DNA from 3 places in the Mesorhizobium sp. M1142 genome. Region 1 is predicted to be linked to each of the others. Evidence: predicted binding sites of a transcription regulator. Region 1 holds the regulator's gene; each other region holds the start of a gene.
The links. Region 1 encodes PhoB, which activates phosphate uptake and scavenging genes when phosphate is short. Its sites were predicted from a motif close to TGTCATNNANCTGTCAT; they were not measured.
Positions count from the first base shown of each region.

Region 1 (7,856 bases):
CATCGCTTCCGATGCCATGCCATCATCTGCAGCAGCCCGGGCCAGGGACGCTACGGTGCGGCGCTTCGCGCTCACAGATGCCATATTTCGCGGACTCACCCGCGCTTCCGCAATCCTTGTGCTGGTCATCCTCGGCGGTGTCGCGATCTCGCTGTTTGCCGGCTCATGGCAGGCGCTGTCGTCCTTCGGCTTTTCTTTCCTGACGACTGAGAGCTGGAATCCGGTCACGGAAAAATTTGGCGCACTGGCGCCGATCTACGGCACCCTGGTAACGGCGGCCATCGCCATCCTGATCGCGGTTCCGATCGGCATCGGCATTGCGATCTTTCTCACCGAGCTCTGCCCGCGCCCGCTCAGGCGCCCGATCGGCATAGCGGTCGAGCTATTGGCCGGCATTCCCTCGATCATCTATGGTATCTGGGGCCTGTTCGTGTTCGCGCCATTCCTGCAGACGACGATACAGCCCTTCATCATCAACATCTTCCACGGCGTGCCGGGACTATCCAGCCTTTTCGCCGGCCCTCCTTACGGCATCGGCCTTCTGACCTCGGCGCTGATCCTCGCCATAATGGTGTTGCCCTTCATCACCTCGATCACCAAGGATGTCTTCGATACGGTGCCGGCGGTGCTGAAGGAATCGGCCTACGGCATCGGTTGCACGACCTGGGAAGTGACCCGGCGCGTGGTCATTCCCTATACCCGCATCGGCATCATGGGCGGCGTCATGCTTGGCCTCGGCCGGGCACTCGGCGAAACCATGGCGGTGACTTTCGTCATCGGCAACGCGCATCGCATCAGTGCCTCCCTGTTCGCACCGGGCACGACGATTTCGGCGACCATCGCCAATGAATTTACCGAGGCCGACGGCGACCTCTACACCTCCTCGCTGGTCGCGCTCGGCCTGATCCTGTTCGTCATCACCTTCCTGATCCTTGCCGCCGCCCGCTATATGCTGATGCGGATCGACGCCCGTACGGGAGCCTGACCGATGTCGACATCCTCATCGCTCCACAGCCGCCGCAAAGCCAGGAATTCGGTGATGATGGCGCTTTGCGTCGTCGCCGCCGGCATCGGGCTTGCCTGGCTGGCGCTCATCCTCGGTGCGTTGGTCTATAAGGGCACAGCCGGGCTTTCGTTCGCGGTCTTCACCGAGATGACGCCACCACCGGGCGAGGCCGGCGGCCTGCTCAATGCCATCGCGGGCAGCCTGCTGATGACGATCATCGCCGTTGTCGTCGGCACGCCGATCGGCGTGCTGGCGGGAACCTACATGGCCGAGTATGGACGCTTTTCGCGCATCACCACCGTCGTCCGCTTCATCAACGACATCCTGTTGTCGGCGCCGTCGATCATCATCGGCTTGTTCGTCTATGAATTGATGGTGCGGCCAATGGGACATTTCTCGGCCATTGCCGGCGCCGTGGCGCTTGCCATCCTGGTCATTCCGGTGGTCGTGCGCACCACTGAAGACATGCTCAACCTGGTGCCGAACGCGTTGCGTGAAGCCGGTGCCGCGATCGGCGCGCCGCGCTGGGTGGTGATCCGTTCGGTCGCCTACCGCGCCGCATTGTCCGGCATCGTCACCGGCATATTGCTGGCGATAGCACGCATTTCCGGCGAGACGGCGCCGCTGCTCTTCACCGCGCTCAACAACCAGTTCTGGAGCAGCAATATCAACGCGCCGATGGCCAGCCTGCCGGTGACCATCTTCCAGTTCGCTCTCAGCCCTTACGAGGAATGGCAGCAACTGGCGTGGACCGGCGCACTCATAATCACCCTGACGGTTCTGGGCTTGAGCATCCTCGCCCGCAGCCTTACCGGACGCAGAGAGGACAGATGACACAGATGTTGTCCCCGGACATGACGATGACCGAAACGGTCACCGAGAAGACGAAGATCGAGGTCAAGAACCTCAACTTCTACTACGGCCAGAGCAAGGCGCTGAAGGACATCAGCCTGTCGCTGCCCGAGCGCAGCGTCACGGCCTTCATCGGCCCTTCGGGTTGCGGGAAATCGACGCTGCTGCGCGTCTTCAACCGCATCTACGAGCTCTACCCGAAACAGACCGCCGAGGGCCAGGTGCTGCTCGACGGCAAGAACATTCTCGACCGGTCGCAGGATCTCAACCTCCTCAGGACAAAGATCGGCATGGTATTCCAGAAGCCGACGCCGTTCCCGATGTCGATCTACGAGAACATAGCCTTCGGCGTCAGGCTCTACGAGAATCTCGGCAAGTCCGAGATGGACGGCCGCGTCGAGCAAGCGTTGAAGCGGGCCGCGCTGTGGAGCGAGGTCAAGGACAAGCTAAACGCCAGCGGCTTGAGCCTGTCCGGCGGCCAGCAGCAGCGGCTCTGCATTGCCCGCACCGTGGCAGTGAAGCCGGAAGTCATTCTGCTCGACGAACCGGCTTCGGCCCTCGACCCGCTGTCGACGGCCAAGATCGAGGAACTGATCGACGAGCTGCAAGCCGACTACACGATCGTCATCGTCACCCACAACATGCAGCAAGCGGCGCGCGTGTCGCGCCAGACCGCCTTCATGTATCTGGGTGAACTGGTCGAGTTCGACCGGACCGAGAAGATATTCACGTCGCCCCGCGAGAAGCGCACGCAGGACTACATCACTGGCCGCTTCGGCTGAGCCGTTCCGATCATGCATATGAGGACAGGACCATGGGCGAACACACAGTCGCTTCTTTCGACGAGGATCTCGAGCAGATCAGCAAGCTGATCCGCGACATGGCCGACCTCGCCGGTTCGATGGTCGGCGGGGCGACCAAGGCCCTGTTGAATTCCGATAACGTGCTGGCGCAACGCGTCGTCTCCGACGACGCCATCATGGATGCGCGTCAACGCGAACTGGACGATCGCGCCATCACCCTGATCGCCAAGCGCCAGCCAATGGCTCACGATCTGCGCCATGTCGTCGGAGCGATCCGCATGGCCGGCGACCTCGAACGCATCGGCGACCTTGCCAAGAATATCGCCAAGCGTGTGAGCGCGGTCGGCCTCAGCGCCACGCCGCGCGACCTATCGCATTCCATCGATGCGATGGCGCAGCTAGTGCTCATCCAGGTGCAGGGCGTCATCGAGGAGTATGCTGCAGGCGATGCGGCCGCCTTGGCCAAGCTGCGCGCCGCCGACGAGCGTATCGACGTCAAATACACGTCCGTGTTCCGCGAGCTGTTAACCTACATGATGGAAGATCCGCGCAACATCACTGCTTGCACGCATCTGCTGTTCTGCGCCAAGAATCTCGAGCGGATCGGCGACCATGTCACCAACATCGCCGAAAATGCGTATTATGTGCTGACCGGCGAACAATTGCCGGTCAATCGTCCGAAGCAGGACGAAACGACAATGTCCGCGCCGGTGACATGATGGGGGTGCCCAGCCGATGATCGCACCACGCATAATGGTGGTGGAGGACGAGGAGCCGTTGGGCGTGCTGCTCCGCTACAATCTCGAATCCGAAGGCTACCAGGTCGAGGTGGTGACACGCGGCGACGAAGCCGAGATCCGTTTGCAGGAGAATGTGCCCGACCTTCTGGTGCTCGACTGGATGATACCGGCGGTTTCCGGCATCGAGCTCTGCCGCCGGTTGCGCGTGCGCCCCGAAACCGAGCGGCTGCCGATCATCATGCTGACCGCGCGCGGCGAGGAGAGCGATCGGGTGCGCGGTCTTTCGACCGGCGCCGACGACTATCTCGTCAAACCGTTTTCGACGCCGGAATTCATGGCCAGGGTCAAGGCGCTGCTGCGGCGCGCCAAGCCGGAAGTGCTGTCCAGCGTGCTGAAGGTCGGCGACATCGTGCTCGATCGCGAATCGCACAGGGTCTATCGCAAGAAGAGCGAAATCAGGCTCGGGCCGACCGAATTCCGGTTGCTCGAGTTCATGATGCGGCATCCGGGCCGCGTCTTCTCGCGTAGCCAGTTGCTCGATAATGTCTGGGGCGAGACGATCTACATCGACGAACGCACCGTCGACGTCCATGTCGGGCGGCTGCGTAAAGCCGTCAATAACGGCCGCATGCCGGATGTCATCCGCACCATCCGCGGTGCCGGCTATGCGATCAGGGAAGATTGACCCGCCTGGTCAGGCGACGTTCTTTCTGACGCCGGGCCTCATTTGCGCGCCCGGCGCGAAAATCTCCTGGTCGACGAAGCTTAACGCCCGCATCGCGCAGCCTTCGCGGATCAGCGGCAATTCGTTCGGCTCGGTATCGAAGGAGATCGAGCCCGAGTGCTGGCCGCCGGCGGTCTGGGCGATGGCCTTGCGCAAGGCCGGCTCGATCAGATCGAAGGCGGCGGCACTGGCGCCGACCATCGCGACCGGTGCCGGATCGATCAGCGCGAACAGCGAGCCGAGACCGAAACCCAGCGCTTCGCCGGCCTTGCGGTAGGCCTCGCGTTCCGGCCCATCCTTCTCGCGCGCGCGGGCGGCCAGCGCGCGCATGTCGGCGTCGCTGACGTCGGCGATAGGTTCGCTGTCTTCGCTCATCTGCCTGGCGTTGCGCCAGATGGCATAGTTGCCGGCATAGGCTTCGATGCAGCCGCGCCGCCCGCAACGGCAGAGCGCTCCGCCCGGACGATGGATCATGTGGCCAAATTCGCCGCCCGAGGAATGCGTCCCGGTGAACAGTTCGCCCTTCAGCACAAGCCCCATACCGATGCCATGCGAAAGCAGGATGGCGATGAAGTCGTCGCGATAGCGATCCGGATCGCGCCAGCGCAAAGCCACCGCCATCATATTGCAGTCGTTCTCCACCGTGGCCGGGATACCGAATTCGTCTTCCAGCATGTCGGCAAAGGCGATGTCGGTCTGCGGCGTGATCGGCGACCACAGCATGGCGCGTGCAGGGGAGTCGGTAATGCCCTGAATCGCCAGGGCGATGCGGGCGACACTGCGGGCGTCAAGGTCTGGGTCCTCGAGCCGGCGCCGGACGATGGCCATGCATTCGCGGATCAGCTCGTCGCGCGGCATGGTCAGCGTGTCCAGCCGGCGCTGTTCCTCGGCGACCACCTGTCCCGCATAGTCGATAATGGCGGCCGACAGGAAATTCAGTGACAACACCACGGTCAGCACCGCCGCCGCTTCCGGGTTGAGGGCGAGGCCGACCTGCGGACGACCGCGTTTCAACGAAACGGCCTCACTTGCCTTGCTCTCGGCGAGGATGCCTTCCCGTATCAGGTCGGAGGAGATCGCCGATATGGTTGAATGACTGAGGCCGGTGGTGGCTGCGATCTCCGTACGCGACGGCTGGCCGGCCCGGCGCACCGCCGAGATCACCATCGCCCGGTTGCGCCGGCGCAAATCGTCGTGGCGGATTCCGACCGACATCGTTTTGCTTTCCTCCCGGTTGCCGCGGCCGCTCATGAACCGGAAGCCGTCGGTAATGTCCGACAAATAGTGTCGGATGCGGCAAATAGTGTCAGATGCAGGTGGCGCTGTCATCGTTTATTCCGACGCTCGAAAAAACTCGCACAGTCATCAAAATCCATCACAATCGATGTTGACAGCAGCCGGAGATCGGGCCAGTATTTTTTCGAGGCTCGAAAAAATTAGAGCTTCTAAGCTGGTCGTTGAGCAATTGGTCACGCCGTACGCGGCGCAGGGAGGATATGATGAAGAAATTCACGACCGCCATTCTGGCGGGTGTCGCCATGACGCTGGCGCTGGCGTCGGTGGCGCAGGCGAAAGACAAGGTCATCGGCGTTTCCTGGTCGAACTTCCAGGAAGAGCGCTGGAAGACCGACGAGGCCGCAATGAAGGCGGCCATCGAGGCCGCCGGCGACAAGTATATTTCCGCCGACGCACAGTCCAACCCCGGCAAGCAGCTCACCGACGTCGAGAGCCTGATCTCGCAGGGTGCCAATGCGCTGATCATCCTGGCACAGGATGCCTCGGCCATCGGGCCGGCCGTGCAGAAGGCACTGGACGAAGGCATCCCGGTCGTCGGCTATGACCGGCTGATCGAGAACAAGGACGTGTTCTATCTGACCTTCGACAACAAGGAAGTCGGCCGCATGCAGGCCCGCGAAGTCTTCAAGGTGAAGCCGGAAGGCAACTACGTCTTCATCAAGGGTTCGGGTTCCGATCCGAATGCCGATTTCCTGTTTGCCGGTTCGATGGAGGTGCTGAAGGAGGCCATCGACAGCGGCAAGATCAAGAATGTCGGCGAGGCCTATACGGACGGCTGGCTGCCGGCCAACGCTCAGAAGAACATGGAACAGTTCCTGACCGCCAACGACAACAAGGTCGATGCCGTGGTCGCGGCCAATGACGGCACCGCCGGTGGCGTCGTCGCCGCGCTGACGGCGCAAGGGCTGGCCGGATCGGTTCCGGTCTCGGGCCAGGACGGCGACCACGCCGCACTGAACCGCATCGCGCTTGGCACACAGACCGTGTCGGTGTGGAAGGACGCGCGCGAGCTCGGCAAGAACGCCGCCGAGATCGCCTCGCAGCTTGCCGACGGCAAGCAGATGACCGACATTGCCGGCGTGAAGGATTTCACCACGCCCGGCGGCAACACGGTCAAGTCGCTGTTCCTGACTCCGGTCGCCATCACCAAGGATAACCTCAACGTCGTCATCGACGCCGGCTGGATCAAGAAAGAAGAGGTCTGCGCCGGCGTGGCGGCTGGCACTGTTGCGGTCTGCAACTGAGCCGACGTTTCCGAGAAGTCCGAACGCCGCGGCCGCTCGCCGCGGCGTTTTTTCAAAAAGAATTGTTTTTCCGCTTCCGGCGGATAACTTCTAGGCTGCTTCCGGCATCCGCGGCAGACGGCAACCCGGCGGGAGAAACATGATGACCGACACGACTTCCAACACGCCGGTCGACAGCACGGCAGACCGGGCGCGGGAATCCGAGCTCGGCATCGTTGCCCGGTTTCTCAAGGCAACCGAGATCGACACCCGCATGCTCGGCATGGTCGGCGCGCTGTTGGTCATCTGGGTCGGCCTGCATGTCGTTTCCAGCGTACGGCTCGGCGTCAATCCGTTCGACTTCGACAGCCGGACCTTCCTGACGCCACGCAATCTCTGGAACCTCTCGGTGCAGACTTCCGCCGTGGCCATAATGGCCGCCGGAATGGTGCTGGTTATCGTCATGCGCAATATCGACCTGTCGGTCGGTTCCGCCGAAGGCCTGATCGGCGTGGTCATGGGCTTTGCGCAGGTGCATTTCCTGGTGCGAATGATCGGTCTACAACTCGGCAACCCCTGGATCTGGATCCTGGCGCTGGCCATTGGCCTGGCGCTCGGCCTTCTGATCGGAGCGTTCCAGGGATACATCATCGCTTACCTCGAGGTGCCGGCCTTCATCGTGACGCTGGGCGGCCTTCTGGTCTGGCGGGGTGCCGCATGGTGGGTCGCCAGCGGTCAGACGATTGCGCCGCTTGATGCCACTTTCCAGCTGATGGGCGGTGGGCCGGCGGGTTCGATCGGCGCGCGATGGAGCTGGATCGTCGGAATTATCGCGTGCCTGGCGGTTGTGTTCATGCTGCTCAACGGACGGGTGCAGCGCAAGCGGTTCCGCTTTCCGTTGCGCCCGATCTGGGCCGAGACGTTCCTCGGTGTCCTCACCTGCGCTGTCATCATGGGCGCCATATGGCTCGCCAATTCCTATCCTTGGCCGGTCGGCATCGTGAACAGATACGCGGCGGCCAACAATATAACAGTTCCCGAAGGCGGGCTGTTCATCGCCCATGGCATCGCCATACCCGTGCTGATGGCTGTGGCCGTCGGGCTGATCATGACCTTCATCACCAAGCGTACCCGTTTCGGCCGCTATGTCTTCGCCATCGGCGGCAATCCGGAAGCCGCCAACCTTGCCGGTATCAACACGCGTTGGGTGAC
Region 1 is NZ_JAMYMK010000003.1:255,857-263,712, forward strand. Features, by position in the region: gene pstC (phosphate ABC transporter permease subunit PstC) at 1-985, shown strand, start outside; gene pstA (phosphate ABC transporter permease PstA) at 989-1,840, shown strand; gene pstB (phosphate ABC transporter ATP-binding protein PstB) at 1,837-2,640, shown strand; gene phoU (phosphate signaling complex protein PhoU) at 2,673-3,380, shown strand; gene phoB (phosphate regulon transcriptional regulator PhoB) at 3,397-4,086, shown strand; gene NKH42_RS07655 (ROK family protein) at 4,096-5,340, opposite strand; gene xylF (D-xylose ABC transporter substrate-binding protein) at 5,625-6,665, shown strand; gene NKH42_RS07665 (sugar ABC transporter permease) at 6,808-7,856, shown strand, end outside.

Region 2 (7,856 bases), on a different contig from region 1:
GTCGCTTATGAGCCGGCGTTATGCTGGAGGGCTTGCCGCACGTCCTTGCGCGACCTTTTCGTTGACTTCACGGCCGAAAAACACGATAAGCCACAAGGGCCGCCGCTTTGGCGGCTTTTTGATTTTTCCGGTTCCGGAGACGCATATAATGAGCGGTTCGGCGCTTTTCGAGACCTTTGTTCGCGCACCCCTGGCTTTCGACCACGGTGAAGGCACCTGGCTGGTCACCGATAAGGGCGAGCGATATCTCGATTTCGCCGGCGGGATCGCCGTCAATTCATTGGGCTACAGCCATCCGCATTTGGTCGCGGCCCTCACCGAGCAGGCCGCCAAGCTCTGGCACGTCTCCAATCTGTACGAGATTCCGGGACAGAGCCGGCTCGGCGAGCGGCTGGCCGACGCCAGCTTCGCCGACAAGGTGTTTTTCACCAATTCCGGCGCAGAGGCGCTCGAATGCGCCATCAAGACGGCGCGGCGCTACCACTTCGTCAAGGGCCATCCCGAGCGATACCGCACAATCACCTTCGAAGGCGCCTTCCACGGCCGTACCCTGGCGACCATCGCCGCCGGCGGCCAGTACAAATACCTGGAAGGTTTCGGTCCCAAGGTCGACGGCTTCGACCAGGTCGGCTTCGACGATGTGGATGCAGCCGAAAAGGCGATCACGCCTGAAACCGCGGCGATCCTGATCGAGCCGGTGCAAGGCGAGGGCGGTATCAGGCAAGTGCCGACACAATCGCTGAAGCGGCTCAGGCAGCTCTGCGATCAGCACGGACTGCTTCTGATTTTCGACGAGGTCCAATGCGGCGTCGGCCGCACCGGAAAGCTGTTTGCGCATGAATGGGCGGGCGTCACCCCCGACCTGATGGCGGTGGCCAAGGGCATCGGCGGCGGCTTCCCGATGGGTGCCTGCCTCGCCACCGACCAGGCGGCGGTCGGCATGACCGCCGGCGTGCACGGCACCACCTTCGGCGGCAATCCGCTGGCGATGGCGGTCGGCAACGCCGTGCTCGACGTGGTGCTGGAAGACGGCTTTCTCGAGGACGTCCGGCGCAAGGCGCTGCTGTTGAAGCAGGGGCTCGCCGGTGTCGCCGACGAATTTCCGGATGTTATCGAAAGCATCAGGGGCACCGGCCTGATGCTTGGGCTTAAATGCGCGATGCCCAACACCAAGGTCACGGTGGCACTGCGTGACCAGCATCTCTTGACGGTTCCGGCCGGCGACAACGTTATCCGCCTGCTGCCGCCTCTCACCGTCACTGACGCCGAGATCCACGAGGCGCTCGAGCGCATTCGTGCCGGCGCCAAGAGCCTGGCGGATGCCATCGTCGCTGCCGCTGCGAAGTAATCCTGGAATTCCTGATGTCCCTTCGCCATTTTACCGATCTTTCTGCCGTTTCCGAAGGCGATCTGCGCTTCATGCTCGACGACGCAGCTGTGCGAAAGGCAAGGCTCAAGGCCGGAGAACGCAGCAAGCCGCTCGAAGGCAAGGTGCTGGCGATGATCTTCGACAAGCCGTCGACGCGCACGCGCGTATCGTTCGACGTCGGCATGCGGCAGTTGGGTGGCGAGACGATCATGCTGACCGGCACCGAGATGCAGCTTGGCCGCTCGGAGACCATTGCCGACACGGCCAAGGTGCTGTCGCGCTATGTCGATGCCATCATGATCCGCACCACCTCGCATGACCGGCTGTTGGAACTGACGGAAAACGCTACGGTCCCCGTCATCAACGGGCTGACCGACGAGACCCATCCCTGCCAGCTGATGGCCGACATCATGACCTTCGAAGAGCACCGCGGTCCGGTGGCCGGCAAGACGATCGCCTGGACCGGCGACGGCAACAACGTGCTGCATTCGCTCCTGGAGGCATCTGCGCGGTTCCAATTCAAGCTGAACGTCGCCGTGCCCGAGGGCAGCGAACCGGCTCAGAAGCATGTCGACTGGTCGAAAGCCAATGGCGGCAAGCTGAAATTCACCCGCTCGCCCGAGGAGGCCGTTCACGAGGCCGACTGCATCGTCACCGACTGCTGGGTGTCGATGGGCCAGGAGCACCGTGCCCGCGGCCACAATGTCTTCCTGCCCTATCAGGTCAATGCGGCACTGATGGCGAAAGCCAAGCCGGACGCGCTGTTCATGCACTGTCTGCCGGCGCATCGCGGTGAGGAGGTTACCGACGAGGTCATCGACGGACCGCATTCTGTGGTGTTCGATGAGGCCGAGAACCGGCTCCATGCCCAGAAGGCGGTCCTGGCCTGGTGCCTGGGCGCTTGATACGGGCCGCGATGATCCGGGCCGGCCTGATCTGCGCCGCCTTGATCCGGGCCGCCTTGATCCGGGAGTGGGTGGTGCCTATCTCAGGCGCATCACGCAAATCGAGCGCGTCTCGTCGCATGCGCCCCGGAGGGCGGCATCGCCGCGCCCCGGAGCTTTGTCATGTTGGAAACTCATCAATTGGCTGAACATAAACCCAAGCTCGGCGAATTCGGCTACGCCGGCGACGATCATGTCTTGCCGTTCGAGGTCGGCCCGCTCGACGTGCGCGGCCGCACCGTCCAGCTCGGGCCGATGCTCGACGCCATTCTCAGCCGCCACGACTATCCCGAGCCGGTCGCCCGGCTCCTGGCCGAAGCCTGTGTGCTGACGGTACTGCTCGGAACTTCGCTGAAATTCGAGGGCAAGTTCATTCTGCAGACCCGCACCGACGGGCCGGTCGACATGCTGGTCGCCGATTTCTCCACGCCGCACGCGCTGCGCGCTTATGCCCGCTTCGATGCCGACCGGCTGCAGGCTTTGACTTCTGCCGGCGAGACGTCACCGCAGACGCTGCTCGGCAGCGGCGTCCTGGCGCTGACCATTGACCAGGGCGCTCACACGCAGCGCTACCAGGGCATCGTCCAGCTCGACGGCGTCACACTGGAAGATGCCGCACGCACCTATTTCCGCCAGTCGGAGCAGATTCCGACGGACCTCCGCCTTTCGGTTGCCAAGCTTCTGACGCCCGGCGTCGGCGGTGCCCGCGAGCAATGGCGGGCCGGTGGCCTGCTGGCGCAATTCCTGCCGCAGTCGGCGGAGCGTATGCGCGTACCCGACCTTCCCGGTGGCGACGGCGATCCGCGTGAGGAAATCCATGACCCGACCGACAATTCCTGGCAGGAGCTGCTGGCGCTGCTTGGTACCATTGAACCGACCGAGCTGATCGATCCGACGATCGGCGCCGAACGGCTGCTTTACCGGCTTTTCCACGAGCATGGCGTCCGCGTGTTCGGCGGCGTGCCGGTCGCCGACCAGTGCTCATGCTCGAGGGAGAAGATCCGCGGCATTCTCGAAGGCTTTTCCGCCGAGGAGATCAGGGACAGCACCGAGGATGGCAGCATTCACGTCGCCTGCGAATTCTGCTCGAAGCAATATGACTTCGACCCGGCGGAGTTTGCAGCGGCTGGATGACGGCCCTCAATTGACGGTGCGCCGCGTGCCCGGCAAATCGAGCGAGAAGGCGGGGATGGCGACGTCGAACGTCTCGCCCCGCTTGTTGCGCATTGTGTAGTGCCCGACCATGATGCCGGACGGGGTCGAGAGCGGGCATCCGGACGTATACTGATAGCTGTCGCCGGGGTTGAGTCCGGGTTGCTCGCCGACGACCCCGGTGCCGCGCACTTCCTCGACTTTGCCGGTACCGTCGGTGATGTGCCAGTAGCGTGAAAGAAGCTGCACGAACTCATCCGACTGATTGTCGATGGTCACCTGGTAGCCCCAGACATAGCGGTTTTGCGGCGGATCGGAGTGATCCTCCAGATAGAACGGCCTGACCTGCACTTCGATGTTGCGGGTGACGGCGCTGTACATAAACTGCTCCAAAGCAATGTAGATGGAACTTTCGATGCTCAGCGCAGTTTGGTCAACGATGCGCAGCATCTTCTTGCCCGATCTCAAGCGCAGGTGCCGAAAAACAATGTCATTTGAGTGACACATGACAATGATGGTGTGCAGGCTTGTGCCGGACGACTCAGCGTTCTGTCGAATTGTTGAAAACGGCTGTCATGCGGCCGGCATTTCTGGAGTGACCAGATCTCGATGGAACCGACATACGCAGCCGCCCTCCTTTCCATAGCCCTCCTTCTTTCAAATCTCGCCAGCATCCTGTTAGCTTCGCAGAAGCTGAAGCGACCAGCCAGTATTGCACCGCCCGCGGCCAACGCGCCGCCGGTATCGATCGTCATCCCGGCGCGCGGCGTCGAGCCGTTTGCCGAAGAGACGCTGGAGCGCGCCTTCTCACTCGACTGGCCGCGCTACGAACTCATCTTCTGTGTCGCCCATGCCGACGACCCGGTGGTCAAGCCGATCACCGCCGCAATGGCGCGCTTTCCAGCTATTCGCGCCCGCCTTCTGGTCGGTGACGACCGCATCAGCGGCAATCCAAAACTCAACAATTGCGTGAAGGGTTGGGAGGCGGCGCGTTATCGCTGGGTCATCCTTGCCGATTCCAACGTGCTTATGCCGAGCGACTACGTCCAGTACCTGATGGCGGCGTGGCGGCACGACACTGGCCTCGTCTGCTCGACGCCGATCGGCTCGCGGCCGGACGGCTTCTGGGGGGAGGTCGAATGCGCCTTTCTCAACACGCTGCAGGCACGCTGGCAGTACGCTGGAGAGGCGCTCGGCCTCGGCTTCGCCCAGGGTAAGAGCATGTTGTGGAACAAGCCAATGCTCGATGCCAATGGCGGCATCCGCGCGCTTGCCGCCGAGATCGCCGAGGACGCCGCCGCGACCAAGCTGGTCAATGGGCTCGGACTGCGGGTCAATCTTGTCGCCTCTCCCTTCGAACAGCCGCTCGGCCGGCGCACGCTTGGCGAGATCTGGTCACGGCAGGCGCGCTGGGCGCGGCTGCGCCGCGTCACCTTTGCACTGTTCTTTGCCCCCGAAATCCTGATCGGCGCGGCACCGCCGCTAGTGCTTGCACTGATCGCTGCGGCTGACGCCGGCGTCAGCCTGCCGGCAACCGCCATCGCCGTGCTGGTCGCGGCCTACCTGCCGGAATGCGCCTTGGCCTCGGCCAAGGGATGGCACCTGTCGCCGCGCACGATCCCGGCGATGATGGCACGAGACCTGATGCTTCCCGCCATTTGGGCGCGCGGATGGCTGAGCGGCGCCGTCGACTGGCGCGGCAACGTGATGACTATCCAGACAAAGACTGTCGCGGAGCTGGAAGAGACCCCGTCCGGCGCCTGATCGGCACGTCCCCGCTGCCTCTGTTCGGCCCGCCCTTATCCGGCAACTCTCAGTGCCTGCTCGATGTCTTCGAGCAGGTCGTCGGCGTCCTCAAGGCCGACTGACAGCCTGAGCGTTCCCGGTCCGATGCCGAGCTCGGCGCGGGCTTCATCAGTCAAGTTCTTGTGTGTGGTCGTCGCCGGATGGGTGATCAGGCTCTTGGCGTCGCCGAGATTGTTGGAAATCAGCACGACGTCGAGTGCGTTCTGGAAGGCAAAGGCCGCCTGCTTGCCGCCCTTCACATCGAAGCAAATCAGCGTCGAGCCGCCTGACATCTGCTTCTTGACCACGGCCGCTTGCGGGTGGTCGGCGCGGCCGGGATAGATGACGCGGGCGATTTGCGGGCGCTCGGCCAGGAAATCCGCGATGCGGCCGGCACTTTCCGTCTGCTGGCGTACGCGTAGCGGCAGCGTCTCCAGGCCTTTCAGCAGCGTCCAGGCATTGAAGGGCGAGAGGCTGGGGCCGGTGTGGCGGAAATAGTCATGCAGATTCTCGTCGATCCATTTCTTGTCCGACAGAACGATGCCGCCAAGACAACGCCCCTGGCCGTCAATATGCTTCGTGGCCGAATAGACGACGATGTGGGCGCCGAGCTGCAGGGGTTTCTGCTGCAAGGGCGTAGCGAAGACATTATCGACGATCAGCCTGGCGCCGATCGAATTGGCAAGTGCCGCGACGGCGGCAATGTCGACTACCTCCAGCGTTGGATTGGTAGGGCTTTCCAGGAAAAACAGTTTGGTGTTTGGCTTGACCGCCTTTTCCCAATTGGCGATGTCGGTGCCGTCGACCAGCGTTGCCTCAATGCCGTATTTCGGCGCCAGCGTCTCGATCACCCAGCGGCAGGAGCCGAACAGCGCGCGCGCCGCCACGATATGGTCGCCCGCCTTGGCGCTACACAGCAGTGCTGCCGTCACCGCCGCCATGCCGGATGCCGTCGCGCGCGCGTCCTCGGCTCCTTCCAGCGCGCACATGCGTTTCTCAAACATGTCGACCGTCGGATTGGCATAGCGCGAATAGATGAAGCCCGGCTCCTCGCCCTTGAAGCGGGCCTCCGCCGCTTGCGCCGTCTCGTAGACATAGCCTTGGGTGAGATACATCGCCTCGGAGGTCTCGCCGAAGCCGGAACGCAGCGTCCCGGCATGCACGAGTGCGGTCTGAGGCTTCCAGTCGCGCTTCTTGGTCATCATTCCATCCAAACACCAAAATTGGTCCAAACAACAAAAAACCGGCCGCGAAAGTCGCAACCGGTCCATATGGCCTTGCGGCCGACGGTCCTTTAGCGACTTGTTTAACGTGGCTGCAAGCCGACCGGCCAAATCACCACGGGATAACGAGCTTTAGACCCGCGCCACGCTTGCGTCAATTGCCGGCATGATTAAGAGGGTTGTACCAAGCAGGTGCCAAAGGCGTCCACGGTCGGACCTGCGACAGAACAAGACCTCGCCCGGCCTTCGAACGGAGCCAGACCCTTGCGGCAGACAGGCATTCTTCCCGATCAGCATATTTCCGAGCTGTTCCAGACGGGCGCGCTGAAATCGCCGCGCATGCTCGATGCCGATCAGATCCAGCCGGCCAGCCTTGACCTCAGGCTCGGCGACAAGGCCTGGCGAGTGCGTGCTTCCTTCTTGCCCGGCCCGGACCACAGGGTTGTCGACAAGCTCGACCGGCTGAAGCTGCACGAGATCAACCTCGCCGAAGGTGCGGTGCTGGAAACCGGCTGCGTCTACATCGTGCCGCTGCTCGAAAGCCTGGCGCTGCCCGCCCATATTTCCGCCTCCGCCAACCCGAAAAGCTCGACCGGACGGCTCGATATCTTCACCCGCGTAATGACCGACCGTGGCCACGAGTTCGACAAGATCGCCGCTGGCTATGAAGGCCCGCTCTATCTGGAGGTCAGCCCGCGCACTTTCCCGATCATCGTGCGGACCGGCTCGCGGCTGTCGCAGATCAGGTTCCGCACCGGCAATGCGCTCTTGTCGGAAAGCGAGCTGCACGAGTTGCACCGCGCCGAAATGTTGGTCGCCACCGAACCACCCAACATCTCAGGCGGCGGAATCGCGCTGTCGATCGATCTCGACGGCGACAAGGACGGGCTGGTCGGCTATCGCGGCAAGCACCACACCGGCCTGGTCGACGTCGACAAGCGCGCCGCGCAGGATGTCGTCGATTTCTGGGAGCCGCTCTACAAAAGCGGCGCCGGCGAGCTGGTGCTCGATCCGGACGAATTCTACATCTTGGTGTCGCGCGAGGCGGTCCATGTGCCGCCACTCTACGCCGCCGAAATGACGCCTTTCGACCCGCTGGTCGGCGAGTTCCGCGTCCATTATGCCGGTTTCTTCGACCCGGGTTTCGGCCATTCGGCGTCGGGCGGCACCGGCAGCCGGGCGGTGCTCGAGGTGCGTAGCCACGAAGTGCCGTTCATCCTCGACCACGGCCAGATCGTCGGACGGTTGGTCTACGAGCACATGCTGAAACGGCCGCAGGCGCTCTACGGCACAGATCTCGGCTCGAACTATCAGGCGCAGGGCCTGAAACTGTCCAAGCATTTCCGCGCCGCGCGATGAGTTTGGAACTGCCAATCTCCCCCA
Region 2 is NZ_JAMYMK010000004.1:108,244-116,099, forward strand. Features, by position in the region: gene NKH42_RS08945 (aspartate aminotransferase family protein) at 149-1,348, shown strand; gene argF (ornithine carbamoyltransferase) at 1,363-2,274, shown strand; gene NKH42_RS08955 (Hsp33 family molecular chaperone) at 2,437-3,447, shown strand; gene apaG (Co2+/Mg2+ efflux facilitator ApaG/CorD) at 3,454-3,846, opposite strand; gene NKH42_RS08965 (ceramide glucosyltransferase) at 4,075-5,229, shown strand; gene NKH42_RS08970 (O-succinylhomoserine sulfhydrylase) at 5,265-6,455, opposite strand; SAM riboswitch at 6,525-6,602, opposite strand; gene NKH42_RS08975 (2'-deoxycytidine 5'-triphosphate deaminase) at 6,738-7,832, shown strand.
Region 2: a site for PhoB is predicted at 3,954-3,970, ahead of NKH42_RS08965 (ceramide glucosyltransferase). Genes of this name have one in related genera too.

Region 3 (7,856 bases), on a different contig from region 1:
CTCGGCCAGTTCCTCCGCCTCCCGCCTGACCATTTCCGCCGTCTCGGGCCGCATCCGCCTGGAGAAGCTGACGAATGTCGCCTCGCGCTCCAGATGCGTGATGGCCCAGCCGATGAAGTTCTTGTTGGTCACCTCGAACAGTGGCCGCAATGGCCCGTCGAAATTCCACTGGATTGGCGTCTCGACCAGCAGCCTGGCCGACAGGCCGCGACCGAGCGCGACCAGCCCCAACTCCTCGAGGTCTCGCAGATAGAGGAACATCGAAGCCTCGCTCAACCCCTGTGAGCGCATGATGCCTTCGGGCGTAAATTTTTCCGAAAGCATGACGAAGATGAACAGCAGTGCCGGCCGGCCGGCGAGCTTGCGCTCGATCTCCGGCGCGACGTGGTTGGCAGGTCCTGGTCCTCTGTTCATAGAGCCGAGCACGTTCTCCAACTCCACGCCGGCGGCAGCGCAGATCTCCATCAGCCGGTCGAGCTTGCAGTTGCGCTCGTGGAAGATGCGCTTCACCGTCGGCTCGGAAACGCCCATTCGCTCGGCAAGGACGCGGTAGGTCACGCCCTTGGCCTTCAGCGTCCGCTTCAGCGCGTCGAAGATCAGGCCGTTCACGGGATGCACCTCTTTTGCACGATTTGGTATCAACCTTCGGTACTAGTCCCGATAGATCTTCCCGGAAAGTATCGAAAGGCCTAGCTCTCCGCCAGTCCATTACAGGAGACTAGCCATGAAAAGCCTCTTCACACCGATACTTCTCGCCATCTTCGGCATCGCGACTGCGCCGGCAGTTCAGGCCGCTGAACTCTGGCGCGCCAGCGGCCTCGAGCAACCTGAATCGGCGCTGTTCGACGCCGCCGGCCAGCGCGTTATCGTCTCGAACATCGTCGGCAATCCCGGCGAAGCCGACGGCAACGGCTATCTGTCGGTTCTGTCGATGGACGGCAAGCTGGTCACACAACACTGGACCGACGGCATGGACGCGCCCAAGGGCATGGCGATTGCCGGCGGCAAACTCTACGTCGCCGACATCACCCATGTGCGCGTCGTCGATCTCCAAAGCGGCAAGCTAGCGTCGACGATCGACGTGCCGAACGCTGTCTTTCTCAACGACATGACCGCTGATGCATCCGGCAAGGTCTACGTCACGGATATGCTTGCCGATACGATCTATCGCATCGACGGCGACCGGCTCGAACTGTTCATCAAGGATGCGGCGCTCGCTTCGCCGAATGGCATCTTCGCCGATGGCGGCCGGCTGATCGTCGCTTCGTGGGGCAAGGGCATCAAGCCCGACTTCAGCACCGCGGAGCCGGGCGGCCTGCTCTCGGTCGATCTCGCCACCAAGGCCGTTTCGCCTCTGGCTGGCGCGGAAAACTTTGCCAACCTCGATGGCGTCGTTGCCATCGGCGGCAGCATCTACGCCACTGCCTATATGACCGGCACGCTCTACCGCTACAAAGCCGGCGGTACGCCGCAAGTGGTTGCGACGTTCAAGCCGGGCAGCGCCGATATCGGCACAGATGGCAAGTCGACAATCTTCGTGCCGCTGATGAACGAGGGCGAGGTCTCAGCGTTGGGCCTCGACTAAGCCGGCAGTTGCCAGCTCAGGCGGCGGGCGCGGCTTTCTTCAGCTGCGCCCGCGCATCCGTGATCGATGCGGCATAAGTCACCAGCGGCCGCTTGACACCGTGGTTGATCAGCATGCGGCGTGTCTGCGGTGAAGCGCCTGAGATAATAAAGCGAACGCCGGCGCGCTTGGCCTTGTGGGCCGCGCCCTCGATGACATTGGCCGCCGTCGAATCGAAGAACGGCACCGCCGAACAGTCGAGGATGAAGTTCTTGCGCTGGTCGGCGATGCGGTCCAGCACCGTGCCGACGGTCGAGGCGGCGCCGAAGAAAAAGGCGCCCGATATCCGGTAGACCACGGTGTCGGCATCGCTCGCCTCGCTGGAATCATAAGCGCTGGCTCGGTCGGCGACGTCTTCCTGCACCAAGGATTGATGGTCCGCCTCCACCGCGATGCTCTTGGCCATGCGGTCGATGAACAGGATCGAGCCTAGCGCGAAGCCGACGACGATGCCTTCGGTCAGGTCGCGGAAGATGACGATCAGGAACGTCGCCATCAGTACCAGCGCATCGCCGCGCGAGGCGCGCAGCAAGGTGGCGAAGGCCTGTTTCTCGAACATGTTCCAGCACACCACCGCCAGCACGCCGGCAAGTGCTGCAAGCGGGATATAGCTGGCCAGCGGTGCCGCCGCCAGCATCAGAGCAAGCAGAATGGCCGAGTGCATCATGCCTGAGACCGGTCCATGCGCGCCGGCCCGTACATTGGTCGCGGTGCGGGCAATGGTGCCAGTGGTGCATATGCCGCCGAACAAGGCGGAGGCGATATTGGCGAAGCCTTGCGCCACCAACTCGCAATTGGAGCGATGCCGCCTTCCGGTCATGCCGTCGGCGACGACGGCCGACAGCAGCGATTCGATCGCCCCGAGCAGCGCAAAGGCGATGGCGTCCGGCAGCACGTCGATTATCCTGTCGAGGCTGAGCGGCGGGAAGGCCGGCCATTGCAGGCTGCGCGGGATGCCGCCGAAGCGCGTGCCGATCGTCTCGGCCGGCATGGCGAGCAATGCGACGACGAGGGATGCCAGTCCGATGGCAATCAGCATAGCCGGCCACTTCGGCCGAAACCGCTTCAACATCGCAATGGTGATGATGGTCAGTGCCGCCACCGCAGTTGCGGCGAGGTTGATTGTTCCGGCCGCTTCGCCGATGGCCATCAGCTTCGGCACCAGCGGCCCTGGCTCCTTGCCGGCGAGCTTCAGCCCGAACAGTTCGACGATCTGGCCGGAGAAGATGATGACAGCGATGCCGGCGGTGAAGCCGACGGTCACCGGGTAGGGGATGAATTTGATGTAGGTGCCAAGTCTGAGATAGCCGATGGCAAGCAGGAACACGCCGGCCATCATCGTCGCCAGCAGCAAGCCGTCGACGCCAACCCGCGCCACCGTCGCCGCCACAAGCACAACGAAGGCGCCGGCCGGGCCGCCGATCTGGAAACGGCTGCCGCCAAGCGCCGAGACCAGGAATCCGCCAATGATCGAGGTGTAGAGCCCGCGCTCCGGCGTCACGCCTGAAGCAATGGCAATTGCCATCGACAACGGCAGCGCAACGATGGCGACAGTCAGCCCGGCGATGGCATCCGCCTTGAAATGCGTGAGCGTGTAGCCCTCGCGCAGCACCGTCACCAGCTTCGGGGTGAACAGTTCGGAAAATGTCGGCCGCGCCGGTTGATGCACTGCCCGCTGCGTCTGATCCATCGAGTGCCTTCCGCATGAAACCAAGGAGCGGCGGGATCGTCGGCAGGACTGTCGGCGGTCGCCGTCGCGACTTGGAGCGGCGTGCGTCCAAATAGGCGCACAGATACGCCCCAACACTTTTGACCCGCGCATCGGACTATCCGAAAATCGAATTTGATTTTCGGCGATGCGGCAGTAGCGTCAGCCTTGCGGGTTCTGCGGCGTGACAGGCTTGAGGCGAACGCCCCTGCCGCCACGCTCGCTCGCCTGGTTCTCGCCGATCAGCTCGACCCCGGCCTCTTCAAGGGCCTGGATGACCCTCATCAGCGTATCGACCACGCCCCGGACCACGCCGTCGCTCGCTTCCATGCGCTGAATGGTTGGAAGCGAAACCCCGGCGCGCTCGGCGAGGGTCTTCTGATCGATGCCGGCCAGCGCCCTCGCGGCACGCATCTGCGCGGCAGTGATCATCGGTCAAAACCCCGTCTGAGTTCTGCAGTATCACGTATAATACCTTCATAATGATGGGTCAAACATCATCTTGCATATGTGAAACATGCAACAGTCTTTGCCAGCCGGTGCGCTGGCATGCTACAAACCTCGACATCGTTAGGCGGGACATCCATTGCGGTACCGATTTCACAGGTACGACCTTAAAAGGGATGAGCAGGTGAAGACATTCAAAGCGTTGGCGACCTCGACAGTCTTGCTGTCGATGGTTTTCCTGCTGGCAGGCTGCGGACATGGCCTGATCAACAGGCTGATTTGAAGTAGTCCGGCCGACGTCAGGTGCCGTCGGCCCGCCCTAGCCATCGCTGCAGCAATCGTGCCGCCAGCCAGCACAGCATCGCCCAGGCAAAGCCGGCGCACCAGCCGGCCAGCACGTCGGACGGCCAGTGGACGCCGAGATAGATGCGGCTGATGCCGACCAGCACCGTCGTCAGCACCGCCAGCACGAGCACATAGATCTTCGTTGTGCGCCCGGGCAAAAACCGTGCCGCCATGCTGCCCAGCGTCAAATACGTCACCGCCGACAGCATGGCGTGGCCGCTCGGAAACGAAAGCGATGCCACATCGGCGAGATGCGAGACCAGATCGGGGCGCGGCCGGTCGATATCGAATTTCAGCACGCTTGACAGGAGCTGGCCGCCCGCCACTGCGACGAACATGAGAAGCGCCGCGCCTGGCCTGCGGATAAGGAGCAGATAGACGATCATTGCTGCCGTGATCAGCACCAGTACGCTGGCGCTGCCGAGGCTGGTGACGTCGCGCATCGCTCCTTCCAGCCACGCCGGTCCGATCGGATTGTCGGGCTGGCCGGCCTTGCGGAAGGCAAGCAGGATTTCGGTGTCGAAGGCATGCGGCGTGGTCGCCCGCGCCAGCTCCATCAGTTCTTCGAACCCCCACAGCCCGCCGGCAATGACCAGCCCGGCCAGCAGAACCGGGAACTCCAGCCAGTTGCGCAGTCTGCTTGCAATCTTCTTCATCGGCCCGATCGCAGCTACAGCCTTTGCAGATAGGGCCCGAGCGTGATCAGCGCCACAGCTGCGATGGCAAGCACAATGCCGGTTGCCTGCAAGGCATTGACGCGCTCGCCGAAGAAGACCAGCGCCACCACATTCACCGACACCAGCTGGATCACCGCCGACAGGCTGAACGACACCGACATGCCGAATTCACGGATCAGCCTCAGCATGATCAGATTGCCCAGCGAATAGAGCGCCAACGTCAGCACGATCTTGCCGAGGCTCGGCGCCAGCCCCCACTGTTTTGCGGCCATGGCCGCCAGCAGAAAGATCACCGTCGAAACGCAGAGCTGCCCAAGTCCCCAGAAACTCACTTTTGTTCCTCCCGATGCGGTCCCTACGCGCCTGCCGCAGCTCTTGTTTCCGAAGCGCCGGTCGCGGTCAAGCGGGGCTGATGTTGGATACGAAATCGCAGGTGGCAATTAGCCGGCATGTCATCAAACTGTGACCTGCCGGTAATACCGGATTGGCCAGGCAACACGCTCCAGCAATCCATCCAGCCAGAGGCAGGCCCCCATGACTGAACAGCGCTCGACCGAACATCGCACCCCTGACGCCCATTTCCGCACCAGCCTGCTCGAGGAAAACGATGGGCCAGGAGCCAATCCCACCGACAACCGCACCATGGGTGAGATCATCGCCGCGCGGTTCTCGCGCCGCGGCTTCCTCAAGGGCTCGCTTGCCGTCTCGGCCATAGCCGCTACCGTTAGCCCGCTGGCGCTGATCGCCGCCGACAACGCCCGCGCCGCCGAAGGCTCCGCTTTCGCTTTCGACGAGCTCGAGGCCGGCATCGACGACAAGCATCACGTCGCACCTGGCTATGACGCCGACGTGCTGCTGCGCTGGGGCGATCCCCTGTTCGCCGATTCGCCGGAATTCGATCCGACAAAACAGTCGGCGGAAGCCCAGGCCAGACAATTCGGCTACAACAACGACTATGTCGGTTATATCCCGATCGGCGGCTCGGCCGAGCATGGCCTGCTGGTCGTCAACCACGAATACACCAATCCGCATCTGATGTTCCCGGGCCTCGTCACCATCGTCGATGGCAAAGCCAAGCAGGCGCCCCTCAGCAAGGAGCAAGTCGATGTCGAGATGGCCGCGCATGGCGGCACCATTGTCGAGATCCGCAAAGAAGCCGGCAAATGGCAGGTCGTGCGCGACGGCAAGCTCAACCGCCGCATCACCTCCAACACCGAGATGGCACTGTCGGGTCCCGTCGCCGGCCACGACCGCGTCAAGACCAGCGCCGACCCGAGCGGCACGAAGGTCATCGGCACCCTCAACAACTGCGCCGGCGGCGTCACGCCGTGGGGCACCTATGTCATGGCCGAGGAGAACATCCACGGCTATTTCTCGGGCGAGCTGCCGCAGAGCCATAACGAGGCGGCCAATTACAAGCGCCTCGGCATTCCCGAAGGCGCCTATGAATGGGCGGCGCATCACGACCGTTTCGATATCGGCAAGGAGCCGAACGAGCCGAACCGCTTCGGCTGGATCGTCGAGGTCGACGTCCAGGATCCGACGTCGGTGCCGAGGAAGCGCACCGCCATGGGCCGCTTCAAGCATGAGGGCGCAGAATCGATCGTCGCCAAGGATGGCCGTGTCGTCTTCTACCTCGGCGACGACGAGCGCTTCGACTATGTCTATAAGTTCGTCACCACAGGCAAGTTCAATCCGGACGATCGCGCCGCCAACATGAATTTGCTCGACGACGGCACCTTGCATGTCGCCAAGTTCGCCGAGGACGGTTCAATCGAATGGCTGCCGATCGTCTTCGGCCAGGGACCGCTGACAGCGGCAAACGGCTTTGCCAGCCAGGCCGACGTGCTGATCGAGACGCGCCGTGCCGCCGACCTGCTTGGCGCCACCAAGATGGACCGCCCGGAAGACATCCAGCCCAATGCCGCCAATGGCAAGGTCTATGTCATGCTGACCAACAATTCGAAGCGCAAGGCCGACCAGGTCGACGCCGCCAATCCGCGCGCCGAAAACGCCTTTGGCCATATCATTGAGATCGTCGAGGATGGCGGTGATTTCGCTGCGACCAAGGGCAAGTGGGAAATCCTGCTGAAATGCGGCGATCCCGCCGTGGCCGAAATCGGCGCCACCTTCTCCACCGCAACCACTGCCAATGGCTGGTTCGGCATGCCGGACAATTGCGCGGTCGATTCGGCCGGCCGCCTCTGGGTTGCTACCGACGGCCAGGGCCCGAAGGCCACAGGCCGCACCGACGGCCTGTGGGCGGTCGACACGGAAGGCCCGGCGCGGGCGACCTCAAAGCTGTTCTTCCGTGTGCCGATCGGCGCCGAAATGTGTGGTCCCCTGTTTGCGCCGGACGACCAGACTGCTTTCGTTGCCGTCCAGCATCCAGGCGACGGTGGCGAGGACTGGGAGGCTTTTGGGCGTCCCTCCTATTATGAGGATTTGTCGACCCGCTGGCCTGACTTCAAGCCGGACATGCCGGTGCGCCCGGCGGTCGTTGCCATCACCAGGCAAGGCGGCGGCAAGATCGCGGTCTGAGACGCAGGAAGGCCTTGCAGTCTCGAGGAAGGATTTCGGTGGATGCGAAATCCTTCCTTTCCTGATATGGGATGCATCCATGCTGCGCATCATGCGCCGACTAATCATTCGGTGCGCTGAACCACGGCCACATTCATTGTGCTTCGCAACCTGAAGCCAATGGACTCGTATAGTCTGATGGCCGTGGCGTTGCTGGCATAGGCGTGGAGATAGGGAACTTCGCCGCGCGCCACTATCCGGTTTGCCACGAACAGGGACAGCAGCTTGCCTAGGCCACCGCCGCGAAATTCCGGATGTGAGCACACCCCGCTGAGTTCGGTATAGCCAGGTTGCTTCATGCGCTCGCCGGCCATTGCCACAAGTCTGCCCTCGATTTTCACGCCCCAAAAATCGCCCAGGCTCAAGGCTTCGAGCGTGAATGGGCCAGGCTTGGTGAGCAATGCCAGGGCGAGCATCTCAGCCGCATCGTCTCGGGTCAGATGTTGCACACGTTGGTCAGACACGGTTTGCAACG
Region 3 is NZ_JAMYMK010000005.1:8,102-15,957, reverse strand. Features, by position in the region: gene NKH42_RS10195 (helix-turn-helix domain-containing protein) at 1-609, opposite strand, end outside; gene NKH42_RS10190 (SMP-30/gluconolactonase/LRE family protein) at 725-1,585, shown strand; gene NKH42_RS10185 (SulP family inorganic anion transporter) at 1,602-3,314, opposite strand; gene NKH42_RS10180 (helix-turn-helix domain-containing protein) at 3,495-3,764, opposite strand; gene NKH42_RS10175 (phosphatase PAP2 family protein) at 4,079-4,780, opposite strand; gene NKH42_RS10170 (hypothetical protein) at 4,795-5,133, opposite strand; gene NKH42_RS10165 (PhoX family protein) at 5,336-7,342, shown strand; gene NKH42_RS10160 (GNAT family N-acetyltransferase) at 7,447-7,856, opposite strand, start outside.
Region 3: a site for PhoB is predicted at 5,252-5,268, ahead of NKH42_RS10165 (PhoX family protein). Genes of this name have one in related genera too.